DNA from 3 places in the Streptomyces sp. NPDC047974 genome. Region 3 is predicted to be linked to each of the others. Evidence: predicted binding sites of a transcription regulator. Region 3 holds the regulator's gene; each other region holds the start of a gene.
What was found. The regulator HrcA, encoded in region 3, represses chaperone genes, less so after heat shock. The targets are predictions, from matches to a motif close to TTNGCACTCNGNNNNNCNGAGTGCNAA.
Positions count from the first base shown of each region.

Region 1 (4,327 bases), on a different contig from region 3:
TACGAGATCTGCGAGCAGCTCGGCTGGGTCATCCCCGACCAGCTGGTCATCCCGATCGCCTCCGGCTCCCAGCTCACCAAGATCGACAAGGGGCTCCAGGAGCTCATCAAGCTGGGCCTCGTCGAGGACAAGCCGTACAAGATCTTCGGCGCCCAGGCCGAGGGCTGCTCCCCGGTGTCGGCGGCCTTCAAGGCCGGCCACGACGTCGTGCGGCCCCAGAAGCCCAACACCATCGCCAAGTCCCTGGCGATCGGCAACCCGGCCGACGGCCCGTACGTCCTCGACATCGCCCGCCGCACCGGCGGCGCGGTGGAGGACGTGAACGACGAGCAGGTCGTGGACGCGATCAAGCTGCTCGCCCGGACCGAGGGCATCTTCGCCGAGACGGCCGGCGGCGTGACCGTCGGCGTGGCGCGCAAGCTCGTCGGGGCCGGCGTCATCGACCCGAACCTCACCACCGTCGTCCTCAACACCGGTGACGGGCTCAAGACCCTGGACGCCGTTGCCGACAGTTCTCAGGCGACCGCCACCATCCGCCCGAGCCTGGACGCGTTCCGCGACGCGGGCCTGGCCCACTGACACCCGCCGACACCCGTACGGAGAGCATCGACATGGCCGTGAACGTCCGCATCCCCACCATCCTCCGCACCTACACCGGCGGCCAGGCCGAGGTCCCCGCCGAGGGGGGCACCCTCGCCGAGGTCATCGCCGACCTGGAGAAGAACCACACGGGCATCGCCGCCCGCGTCCTGGACGACCAGGGCAAGCTGCGCCGCTTCGTGAACGTCTACGTGAACGACGACGACGTCCGCTTCGAGCAGGGCCTGGAGACCGCCACGCCGGACGGCGCGGGCGTCTCGATCATCCCGGCCGTCGCCGGCGGCTGCTGATCCTTACCTGTTGGTAGCTTTCGCTACAGAATTGCCCCTTCCGCGCGAGAAAGCGGAGGGGGCAATTCTGCATGGTTGAGCGCGATAGAGTTGGGGAAGCCCCCTCCGCCGCTCATGCCAGGCGCATATGAGAGCGGCCGCGGACCTGACGAGAACGGGCCAAGAAGCGGCCGAAAAGCATAGGCACTCTGCCCCTTATGCCGCTTTCGCCCGGCCCGAGTTGCCCGGCAATTCATGGATTTCTCCCCGATTCCCCTTTCCGCGCCTTCCAGAATTCCCAGTGGATTGCCCTGTTGCAGAGGGCAGTTGGACAGATACATTCAGCCGCGGTCGACGCGTTCCGGCGCAGGTTCTGACCCGGGTCCGTGAAGTGCGGATCCGCGCAAGGGCCAGTAAGTAATAGGGGAGTTAGGCATGGCTCAGGGCACCGTCAAGTGGTTCAACGCGGAGAAGGGCTACGGCTTCATCGCGGTCGACGGTGGTGCGGATGTTTTCGTCCACTACAGCGCCATCCAGATGGATGGGTACCGCGCCCTCGAAGAGGGTCAGCGAGTCGAGTTCGAGATCTCGCAGGGTCAGAAGGGTCCGCAGGCGGACATGGTCAAGGTGACCGCCTGAGGCACGGAGCGATCGGCCACCGACGTCTCGTCGTCGAGGGGCCCACAGCCTGAGGGCTGTGGGCCCCTCGCGCGTTCCCGGACGCCTCGCGCGCGCGGATGGCGTGGAGGTGCCCGATCCACGAGAGTCGCTTGCACTCGCATGGGTCGAGTGCTAATCATTGGCGTTAGCACTCGGAAGGTGAGAGTGCTACGAGGACTGGGCACGACGAGGCCGCCGACCCGGGTGGGGCAAGGAACCACACGGTGCGCGGAGGCCGTCCGTCGCGGGCGTCGGCGCGGTCCTGGAGCGTTATCCACCCCATGTCCGGGAGGACCACTTCACATGGCCAAGATCATCGCGTTCGACGAGGAGGCCCGGCGCGGTCTCGAGCGCGGCATGAACCAGCTCGCTGACGCCGTCAAGGTCACCCTCGGCCCCAAGGGCCGCAACGTCGTCCTCGAGAAGAAGTGGGGCGCCCCCACGATCACCAACGATGGTGTCTCCATCGCCAAGGAGATCGAGCTCGAGGACCCGTACGAGAAGATCGGCGCCGAGCTGGTCAAGGAAGTCGCCAAGAAGACGGACGACGTCGCCGGCGACGGTACGACCACCGCCACCGTCCTCGCCCAGGCGCTCGTCCGCGAGGGCCTCCGCAACGTCGCCGCCGGTGCCAACCCGATGGCCCTCAAGCGCGGCATCGAGAAGGCCGTCGAGGCCGTCTCCGGCGCCCTGCTCGACCAGGCGAAGGAGGTCGAGACGAAGGAGCAGATCGCCTCCACCGCCTCCATCTCCGCCGCCGACACCCAGATCGGCGAGCTCATCGCCGAGGCGATGGACAAGGTCGGCAAGGAAGGCGTCATCACGGTCGAGGAGTCCCAGACCTTCGGTCTGGAGCTGGAGCTCACCGAGGGCATGCGCTTCGACAAGGGCTACATCTCGGCGTACTTCGCGACCGACATGGAGCGCATGGAGGCTTCCCTGGAGGACCCCTACCTCCTCATCGTCAACTCCAAGATCTCCTCGGTGAAGGACCTCCTCCCGCTCCTGGAGAAGGTCATGCAGTCGGGCAAGCCGCTGCTGATCATCGCCGAGGACGTCGAGGGCGAGGCCCTGTCGACCCTGGTCGTCAACAAGATCCGCGGCACCTTCCGCTCCGTCGCGGTCAAGGCCCCGGGCTTCGGCGACCGCCGCAAGGCCATGCTCCAGGACATCGCCATCCTCACCGGCGGCACGGTCATCTCCGAGGAGGTCGGCCTCAAGCTGGAGTCGGCCGGTCTCGACCTCCTGGGCCGCGCCCGCAAGGTCGTCATCACCAAGGACGAGACCACCATCGTCGACGGTGCCGGTGACAGCGAGCAGGTCGCGGGCCGCGTGAACCAGATCCGCGCCGAGATCGAGAACAGCGACTCCGACTACGACCGCGAGAAGCTCCAGGAGCGCCTCGCGAAGCTCGCCGGCGGCGTGGCGGTCATCAAGGCCGGTGCCGCGACCGAGGTCGAGCTCAAGGAGCGCAAGCACCGCATCGAGGACGCCGTGCGCAACGCCAAGGCGGCCGTCGAGGAGGGCATCGTCGCCGGCGGCGGCGTGGCCCTGCTCCAGGCCTCCAGCGTCTTCGAGAAGCTGGAGCTGGACGGCGACGAGGCCACCGGTGCCGCGATCGTCAAGCTCGCCCTGGAGGCCCCGATCAAGCAGATCGCGGTCAACGCGGGTCTTGAGGGCGGCGTCGTGGTCGAGAAGGTGCGCAACCTGACCCCGGGCCACGGCCTCAACGCCGCGACCGGCGAGTACGTCGACCTGGTCGCCGAGGGCATCATCGACCCGGCGAAGGTGACGCGCTCCGCGCTGCAGAACGCCGCGTCGATCGCCGCGCTCTTCCTCACCACCGAGGCCGTCATCGCCGACAAGCCGGAGAAGGCCGCGGCCCCGGCCGGCGGCGGCATGCCGGGCGGTGACATGGACTTCTGATCCTGACGGATCGGCAGTTCATCGCTGAACGCGAACCGAGGGCGGCACTCCCCGAGAGGGGGGTGCCGCCCTCGGCGCGTTCCGCGCGCGTCTCAGACCACCGGCCGGACGAGCGCCTCGGCGAGCGGCTCCCCGGTCCGGCGCGCGTACGCCACCCGCGCCTTCACCTCGGAGAGCGTCCGGGGCCGGTAGCCGGGCCCGCACCCCTGACAGCAGCTGGTCCGGAACCGCACGCCCGCGTGCAGCAGCACGGACAGCACCCGCCACCCCTCGGCGTCCCGCCGCCGCGGCGGCCGGAACGCGGTCCCGACCCCGGTCATCGGCTCCCCGCACCGCGGACAGCGGTGCGCGGGCCCGTGCTCGTGCCCCTGCTTGTACGAGGCGCGGCACGGCAGGCAGACGTACGAACTCCTCCGGATCCCCATGGAGGCAGGGTAGGGGTGGGGGGAAGTCCCTGGCATGTCGGTTTCGACCGGTTGTACGATCACCTCAGCCGGCAGGTGGGGGGCATCGGGCCGGCGCCCGCGCGTACCGCCGTGGCCGTCCGTCCGTCTGCCATGCCGCCGTTCCCGCGCGCCCCTCAGCGACCTGTCGTCATCGACGCTTTCGTACGAGGGGGACCCCTTTTGTCCGTTCGAAGAACGGTCGCGCTCGCGCTGAGCGCGGCCCTGGCCGTCACCGGCCTCAGCGTCGCGGCCCCGGCCGCGGTGGCGGCCGACACCGCGCCGTACGAGGTGATCCTCCCCCCGTCGACCAAGCCGGACAGCCTGCCGCCCTACACGGTCGAGGCCGTCGGCGACGGCGCACTCGTGGCCAGGGGTTCGGAGAAGCGCTGGATGAGCATGGAAGCCGGGCCCGTGAGGTTGGTGCCG
Region 1 is NZ_JBEZNU010000014.1:84,420-88,746, reverse strand. Features, by position in the region: gene thrC (threonine synthase) at 1-579, shown strand, start outside; gene AB0E19_RS20945 (MoaD/ThiS family protein) at 612-890, shown strand; gene AB0E19_RS20940 (cold-shock protein) at 1,305-1,508, shown strand; gene groL (chaperonin GroEL) at 1,833-3,455, shown strand; gene AB0E19_RS20930 (deoxyxylulose-5-phosphate synthase) at 3,548-3,880, opposite strand; gene AB0E19_RS20925 (FG-GAP-like repeat-containing protein) at 4,082-4,327, shown strand, end outside.
Region 1: a site for HrcA is predicted at 1,639-1,665, ahead of groL (chaperonin GroEL). Genes of this name have one in related genera too.

Region 2 (4,327 bases), on a different contig from region 3:
TCCGACTCCCAGCACGTCGTGGAGATCGTGGAGTTCCCCTCGTACGACGTGGCGATGCGCAACTCCCAGCTGCCGGAGACCGACCGGATCTTCCGGGAGATGGTCGCCCTCTGCGACGAGATGCCGACCTTCACCGATCTGGACGTGGTGCGGGACGAGGCGCTGTACAAGGCGAACGCGCGGCGCTTCTTCGAGCTGATCTCCTCCGACGGGGAGCTGCCGCCGCTCGACGAGGTCTTCGCCGAGGGGTACCACGACCACGACCCCGGCAACCCCAGCGACTCCTACGGCATGGACGCCCTGCGGCGCGAGGCCGAGATGTGGCGGTCGGCGTTCGACTTCACGTTCACCATCGAGGACCAGATCGCCGACGGCGACCGGGTCTGCACCCGCTGGACCTGGAAGGGCAGCCACGTCGGCGACTTCATGGGGATCCAGCCCACCGGCATGGAGGTGAGCATGACCGGGATGGTCGTGCACCGCTTCCGGGAGGACGGCAAGGCCGTCGAGGGCTGGTGGCAGTACGACCTGCTCGGGCTGATGGGCCAGCTCGGCGCGGTCGAGGCGTGAGAAGCACCGAGGCCCGGTGCCCCCGCGACGGGGGCACCGGGCCTCGGTGGTCAGTCGGTGGCCTCAGTGGGAGTGGCCGTGCGAGTGGCCGTGGCCCGCGTCCGCCGGCTCCTCCTCCTTCTTCTCCACCACGAGGGTCTCGGTGGTGAGGAGCAGGGAGGCGATCGACGCGGCGTTCTCCAGGGCGGAGCGCGTGACCTTCACCGGGTCGATGACGCCGGCCTTGACCAGGTCGCCGTACTCGCCGGTGGCGGCGTTGAAGCCCTGGCCCTTGTCGAGCTCGGCGACCTTGGAGGTGATGACGTAGCCCTCCAGGCCGGCGTTCTCGGCGATCCAGCGCAGCGGCTCGACGGCGGCGCGGCGGACGACGGCGACACCGGTGGCCTCGTCGCCGTCCTTGCCGAGGTTGCCCTCCAGGACCTTGACGGCGTGGACGAGCGCGGAGCCACCACCGGAGACGATGCCCTCCTCGACCGCGGCGCGGGTCGCGGAGATGGCGTCCTCCAGACGGTGCTTCTTCTCCTTCAGCTCCACCTCGGTGGCGGCGCCGACCTTGATCACGCACACGCCGCCGGCCAGCTTCGCGAGGCGCTCCTGGAGCTTCTCGCGGTCCCAGTCGGAGTCCGTGGACTCGATCTCGGCCTTGATCTGGGCGACGCGGCCCGCGACGTCGGCGGACTCGCCGCCGCCGTCGACGATGGTGGTGTCGTCCTTGGTGACGGTGACGCGGCGGGCGGTGCCCAGCACGTCGAGACCGGCCTGGTCGAGCTTGAGGCCGACCTCCTCGGCGATGACGGTGGCACCGGTGAGGGTGGCCATGTCCTGGAGCATCGCCTTGCGGCGGTCGCCGAAGCCGGGGGCCTTGACGGCCACGGCGTTGAAGGTGCCGCGGATCTTGTTGACGACGAGGGTGGAGAGCGCCTCGCCCTCGACGTCCTCGGCGATGATCAGCAGCGGCTTGGAGCCACCGGCCTGGATGACCTTCTCCAGGAGCGGCAGGAGGTCCTGGATCGAGGAGATCTTGCCCTGGTTGATCAGGATGTACGGGTCGTCGAGGACGGCCTCCATACGCTCCTGGTCGGAGACCATGTACGGCGAGAGGTAGCCCTTGTCGAAGGCCATGCCCTCGGTGAACTCCAGCTCCAGGCCGAAGGTGTTGGACTCCTCGACGGTGATGACACCGTCCTTGCCGACCTTGTCCATGGCCTCGGCGATGAGCTCGCCGACCTGCTGGTCCTGGGCGGAGAGCGCGGCGACGGCGGCGATGTCCGACTTGTCGTCGATCGGGCGCGCGGTGGCGAGCAGCTCGTCGGAGACGGCCTTGACGGCGGCGTCGATGCCCTTCTTCAGGGAGGCCGGGGAGGCGCCGGCGGCGACGTTGCGCAGACCCTCGCGGACGAGCGCCTGGGCGAGCACGGTGGCGGTGGTGGTGCCGTCACCCGCGATGTCGTTGGTCTTGGTCGCCACCTCCTTGACGAGCTGGGCGCCGAGGTTCTCGTACGGGTCGTCGATCTCGACCTCGCGGGCGATCGTGACACCGTCGTTGGTGATGGTGGGGGCGCCGAACTTCTTGTCGATGACGACGTTGCGGCCCTTGGGGCCGATCGTCACCTTCACCGTGTCGGCAAGCTTGTTGACGCCGCGCTCAAGGGCGCGACGGGCGTCCTCGTCGAACTTCAGGATCTTCGCCATGGGAGCGGTTCAGCCCTCTCGGAAATCGTGTGGGAAAACGAACCGCGCCCCTGGACGCCCAAGAGATCAAGGGGTCAGGGGCGCGGTCAAAGCAGGTACGTCGTCTTACTTCTCGATGATCGCGAGCACGTCGCGGGCCGAGAGGACGAGGTACTCGTCGCCGTTGTACTTCACCTCGGTGCCGCCGTACTTGCTGTAGAGCACGACGTCGCCGACCTTGACGTCGAGCGGCAGGCGCTCGCCGTTCTCGAAGCGGCCCGGGCCCACGGCGAGGACGGCGCCCTCCTGGGGCTTCTCCTTCGCGGTGTCCGGGATGACCAGGCCGGAGGCCGTGGTCTGCTCGGCGTCGAGCGGCTGGACCACGATGCGGTCCTCAAGCGGCTTGATGGCAACCTTGGAGCTGGCGGTCGTCACGATCCGACCTCCCCCTTCGGAGATCTCGCGGGGTTAACTGTCTGGGGTCGCGACCAGCTGGGATCCGTCGTCGCGGGTGCCGGACCTGCCCGTCGCTGTTCTGGCACTCTCCTGCGGGGAGTGCCAGAGCCGAGACTATGACCGCGATTAGCACTCGGTCAAGCGGAGTGCCAATTCCTCACCCCGTGGCGCCCTCCGCGCGGACGGCGCCGCCGGCCGGACCGCCGTCGCCGACCCGCTCGACGGCCTTGCGGCCGAGGCGTTCCAGGGGGTCGACCGCGGCGGCGCAGCCGGTGAGGGCGAGGAGGAGCGCGGCGACCAGCAGGGGCCGCAGGCGGCGGCTCATACGTAGTCCTCCAGCCTGGCGACCGCGTAGCCCTTCGAGGTGATCACGTTCATCACCCGCCGGATCATGTCCGGCATGCTGCCCTTCCATTCCTCCTCGCCGCGGAAGTGGGTGAGGACGATGTCGCCGGGGTGGAGGTCGCGGTCCCACTCGCGCCACTCCATGTGGTCGGGGAAGGCCTCGGAGGCCCAGAGCGGGACCGCCTTGACGCCGCAGGACCCGGCGGCGCGCAGGGTGTCCTCGTTGTAGTTGCCGTAGGGCGGGCGGAAGAGTTCGGGGCGCTTGCCGTACTTCTTCTCGATGACGTCCTGCATGCCGCAGATCTCGCGCTTCTGACGGGCGTAGGAGAGTCCGGGCAGGTACTTGTGGTTGAGGGTGTGGTTGTGGAGGGCGACGCCGCGCGGCTGGGACTTCTGCATCCTCCCGAAGTAGCCGTAGTCGTCGCTGACCACGTAGTCGCTGAGGAAGGCGCTGTACGGGATGGACAGGTCGGCCATCATCCGGATGAGCGCGGGGTCCTTCTCCGCGCCGTCGTCGATCGTCAGGAAGACGATCTTCTCCTTGGTGGGGACGGTGGTGAAGACGGGCGGCAGGCCCTCCCCGTCGGTCTCGAAGCCCTTGCGGGTGGTGATCCTCGGCTTGGTCTTCGGCGGGGCGGGGGCTTCGAGGGGGGTCAGCTTGAGCCCCCACTTCTTCGCGGCGGCGGCCCGCACGGCCCGTCGCTTCGCCGTCGCGGCCTTCTCGGCGGCGGCCTTCTCCGCGGCGAGCCGGGCGGGGGTCTTCGCCGGGGCCTGCTGGCCGGCGGCGGGCGCGGGGGCGCCGCCGGACCCCGGCCCCGAGGCGGTGTCGGAGCCGCCGGAGCAGGCGGCGGTGGAGGTGAGCGCGGCGACGAGGAGCGCGGCCCCCAGGGCACGGCGCGAGCCACCCTTTGCCATCGATTCTTCCTTTTGTCGTACGAACGGTATGGCGCCGCATCCTGTCAGCGCGACCCGCCCCTCCGGCCGCGACACCGCCGAGCCGGCCCCACCGTCCCCCGCCCGGCCCACAGGGAGAATGGGACGGTGACCGACCTCGCCGCCTTCACCGCCCTGCTCGCCCCCGAGGGCCAGACGCTCCTCGCCGCCCTGCGCGACTACGACCCCGCCCAGGAGCTGGCGGTCGCCTCCCGGCTGCGCCGCGACCACCCCGCCGAGCTCGTCTCGGCCGCCCTCGGGCAGGCCCGGCTGCGGCAGCGCGCGGTGGCGAAGTTCGGCGCCGAGGACGCCTACCGCATGTACTTCACGCCCCACGGCGTCGAGCAGTCCA
Region 2 is NZ_JBEZNU010000015.1:153,588-157,914, forward strand. Features, by position in the region: gene AB0E19_RS22265 (ester cyclase) at 1-570, shown strand, start outside; gene groL (chaperonin GroEL) at 634-2,262, opposite strand; gene groES (co-chaperone GroES) at 2,368-2,676, opposite strand; gene AB0E19_RS22280 (hypothetical protein) at 2,855-3,022, opposite strand; gene AB0E19_RS22285 (polysaccharide deacetylase family protein) at 3,019-3,957, opposite strand; gene AB0E19_RS22290 (class I SAM-dependent methyltransferase) at 4,084-4,327, shown strand, end outside.
Region 2: a site for HrcA is predicted at 2,272-2,298, ahead of groL (chaperonin GroEL). Genes of this name have one in related genera too.

Region 3 (4,327 bases):
CCTTCAGCCGCGAGAACAGGCCCTGCTGGCCCGGCTGGAACTGGCCCGTGGGCCGTTCCTCGCCGCGCAGCTTGGCGAGCTCGCGCAGCAGGCGCTCCTGCTCGGGGTCGAGCTTGGTCGGGGTCTGGACCTCGACGTGGACGATGAGGTCGCCGCGGCCGTTGCCCCGCAGGTGGGTGACGCCCCGGCCGTGCAGCGGGACCGACTGCCCGGACTGGGTGCCCGGGCGGATGTCGATCTCCTCCAGGCCGTCGAGCGTCTGCAGCTGCACCTTGGTGCCGAGCGACGCCGCCGTCATCGGGAGGGTGACCGTGCAGTGCAGGTCGTCGCCGCGCCGCTGGAAGACCTCGTGCGGGGTCTCCTGGATCTCGACGTACAGGTCGCCGGCGGGGCCGCCGCCGGGGCCGACCTCGCCCTCGCCCGCGAGCTGGATGCGGGTGCCGTTGTCGACACCGGCCGGGATCTTCACGGTCAGGGTGCGGCGGGACCGCACCCGGCCGTCGCCCGCGCACTCGGGGCACGGGGTCGGGACGACGGTGCCGAAGCCCTGGCACTGGGGGCAGGGCCGGGAGGTCATGACCTGGCCGAGGAACGACCGGGTGACCTGGGAGACCTCGCCGCGGCCGTGACACATGTCGCAGGTCTGCGCGGCGGTGCCGGGGGCGGCGCCCTCACCCGAACAGGTGCCGCAGACGACGGCCGTGTCGACCTGGAGGTCCTTGGTCGTGCCGAAGGCCGCCTCGTTGAGGTCGATCTCCAGACGGATCATGGCGTCCTGGCCGCGGCGGGTCCGCGAGCGCGGCCCGCGCTGCCCGGCCGTGCCGAAGAAGGCGTCCATGATGTCGGAGAAGTTGCCGAAGCCGCCCGCTCCGAAGCCGCCCCCGCCGCCCATGCCGCCGGAGGAGGAGAGCGGGTCGCCGCCGAGGTCGTAGACCTGCTTCTTCTGCGGGTCCGAGAGGACCTCGTAGGCGGCGTTGATCTCCTTGAACCGCTCCTGCGTCTTCGGGTCCGGATTGACGTCCGGGTGAAGCTCGCGGGCGAGGCGGCGGAAGGCCTTCTTGATCTCGTCCTGGGAAGCGTCGCGGCGCACGCCGAGTGTGGCGTAGTAGTCCGTGGCCACTTACGACTCCGCCAGGATCTGTCCGACGTAACGTGCCACTGCGCGTACCGCTCCCATCGTTCCGGGGTAGTCCATGCGGGTCGGTCCGACCACGCCGAGTTTGGCGACTGCCTCGCCGCCCGAACCGTAGCCGACCGAGACGACCGACGTGGAGTTCAACCCCTCGTAGGCGTTCTCGTGCCCGATGCGTACGGTCATGCCCGACTCCTTGACCTCGCCGAGCAGCTTGAGGAGCACGACCTGCTCCTCAAGGGCCTCCAGGACGGGCCGGATCGTCAGCGGGAAGTCGTGTCCGAAGCGGGTGAGATTGGCGGTGCCGCCGATCATCAGCCGCTCCTCGTGCTCCTCCACGAGCGTCTCCAGGAGCGTCGCGAGCACGGTCGAGACCGTGGCGCGCTCCTCGGCCTCCTCGAAGGACTCGGGGAGGTCCTGCACCAGCTGCGGCACGTCGGCGAAGCGACGGCCGCCGACCCGGCTGTTGAGCCGGGCCCGCAGATCGGCGAGGGAGGTCTCGCCGAAGGGCGCGGGGCAGTCGATCACCCGCTGCTCGACCCGTCCGGTGTCCGTGATCAGGACGAGCATCAGCCGGGCCGGGGCCAGCGACAGCAGCTCGACGTGACGGATCGAGGAGCGGGTCAGCGACGGGTACTGCACGACGGCGACCTGCCGGGTCAGCTGCGCGAGCAGCCGCACCGTGCGGCCCACGACGTCGTCGAGGTCCACGGCGCCGTCGAGGAAGTTGTGGATGGCGCGCCGCTCGGGGGTCGACAGCGGCTTGACGCCCGCCAGCCGGTCCACGAAGAGGCGGTAGCCCTTGTCGGTGGGGATCCGTCCGGCGCTGGTGTGGGGCTGGGCGATGTACCCCTCCTCCTCCAGCACCGCCATGTCGTTGCGCACGGTGGCGGGCGACACGCCCAGCTTGTGGCGCTCGGTGAGCGCCTTGGAGCCGACCGGCTCCTCCGTCCCGACGTAGTCCTGGACGATGGCGCGCAGTACCTCGAGTCTGCGTTCGCTGAGCACGCGCACACCTCCCGTTCCGGCCGTTCCGGTTGCTCCGCTTTTGGCACTCGCCCTGCCCGAGTGCCAGGAATCCCCCGGCCAGTGTACGGCCGGGGCCGTCGCTCCTGGCAAGGAGGCGGACCCGCTAGCGTCTCGACCATGGACATCGACGAAGCGGTCTGGGCGGCTCAGGGGTGGGAACGGCTCGCGTCCGGAGTGGGCCGGCGGCGGCTCCCCGGCTGGGACGCGACCACCGGACTGGTGGTGGGGGACAAGGCCGTCCTGCTCTACGACACCGGCTCCACGCTCGCCGAGGGCGCCGCGATCCGGGCCCAGGCGGAGGCGATCACCGGCGGGCGGCGCGTGACGCACATCGCACTCGGCCACCCCCACTTCGACCACGTCCTGGGCACCGCCGCCTTCGCCGGCGCGGAGGTCTTCGGCGCGGTCGGCACGGACGTGCTCCTCGGCTCCGCCCGCACCCGCGAGGAGCTGTACGTGGACGCGGTGCGCCAGGGGGTCGACGAGCGGGCCGCGTCGGAGGCGGCGGAGGCCCTGGTGGCCCCGCGCCACACGGTCACCGGCGAGTGGACCCTCGACCTCGGCGGCCGCCAGGTCCTCCTGGCCAATCTGGGACCGGCCCATTCCGGCCACGACCTCGCCGTCTTCGTCCCCGGCGAGCGCGAGACCGTGTTCTGCGGCGACCTCGTCGAGGAGTCCGGCGAGCCCCAGGCGGGCCCCGACGCGACCGGTGCCCGCTGGCCCGACGCCCTCGACCGTCTCCTCGCCCTCGGCGGCGAGGACGCCCGGTACGTCCCGGGCCACGGCGCCGTCGTGGACGCGGCCTTCGTCCGACGCCAGCGCGATGAACTGGCACGCCGCTTCGGGGTGTCGTAGCGTCACGGAGCGCGCGGCCACGGGCGGAATCCGACGCCTCCCCGGCCGCGCGGAGGACCCGTCCGCGCCCCCGGAGGACCGAACCCCTTGCGCAGTTACGACCCGGACCTGACGCCCCCGTGGAAGAAGCAGGCCCCCGCCCCCGAGGTGCCGGCCGACCCGGACCTGGTGGTCGAGGAGGTCTCCACGGGCTTCTGCGGGGCGGTGATCCGCTGCGAGGCGGGCACGGTGACGCTGGAGGACCGCTTCGGCAAGCACCGGGTCTTCCCGCTCGACCCGCGCGGCTTCCTCCTGGACGGCCGCGTGGTGACCCTGGTGCGCCCCGCCTCCCCCGGCCCGGCCCGTACGGCCCGTACGGCGTCCGGCTCGGTCGCCGTCCCGGGGGCACGCGCGCGTGTGGCGCGGGCGAGCCGCATCTACGTCGAGGGCCGCCACGACGCGGAGCTGGTGGAACGCGTCTGGGGCGACGACCTCCGCGTCGAGGGCGTGGTGGTGGAGTACCTCGAAGGCGTCGACCACCTCCCGGCCGTCGTCGCCGACTTCGCCCCGGGCCCCGACGCCCGTCTCGGCGTCCTCGTGGACCACCTGGTCCCCGGTTCCAAGGAGTCCCGCATCGCCGCCGAGGTCGCCTCGGAGCACGTCCTGGTGGTCGGCCACCCCTACATCGACATCTGGCAGGCGGTGAAGCCCTCCGCCCTGGGCATCCGATCATGGCCGGAAATCCCCCGGGGCCAGGACTGGAAGACGGGCACCTGCCAGGCCCTCGGCTGGCCGTCGGACAACACCGGCGCGGTCTGGCAGGCCATCCTGAAGCGCGTCACCTCCTACAAGGACCTGGAGCCGGCCCTCCTGGGCAGGGTGGAGCACCTGATCGACTTCGTGACGGTGGGGTAGGCGGACCCTTCTCCCCCGTGCGGGCACACGGGACGGCGGGCGCGCGTGCGTACGGGGGCACCTCCCAGCGGTAGCCGGGGCAGGCGCGAGCCCGGCATGATCCGGGAAGGGGCGGCCTAGTCCACCAGGTCCCGCACCACCGCATCCGCGAGCAGCCGCCCCCGCAGGGTCAGCACGGCCCGCCCGGCGGCGTACGGCTCCGCATCGAGCAGCCCCTCGGCCAGCGCCCGCTCCGCTGCCGCGCGCCCCGCGGGCTTGAGCACCGACAGCTCGATCCCCTCCCGGAGCCGCAGCTCCAGCAGGATCCGCTCGACCCGCCGGTCCTCCTCCGCCAGCACCTCCCGCCCGGCACCGGGCGACTTCCCGGCCCCGAGCGCCGCCGCGTACGCGCCGGGATGCTTGACGTTCCACCACCGC
Region 3 is NZ_JBEZNU010000004.1:195,957-200,283, forward strand. Features, by position in the region: gene dnaJ (molecular chaperone DnaJ) at 1-1,120, opposite strand, end outside; gene hrcA (heat-inducible transcriptional repressor HrcA) at 1,121-2,140, opposite strand; gene AB0E19_RS08675 (MBL fold metallo-hydrolase) at 2,279-3,016, shown strand; gene AB0E19_RS08680 (DUF3097 domain-containing protein) at 3,104-3,910, shown strand; gene hemW (radical SAM family heme chaperone HemW) at 4,027-4,327, opposite strand, start outside.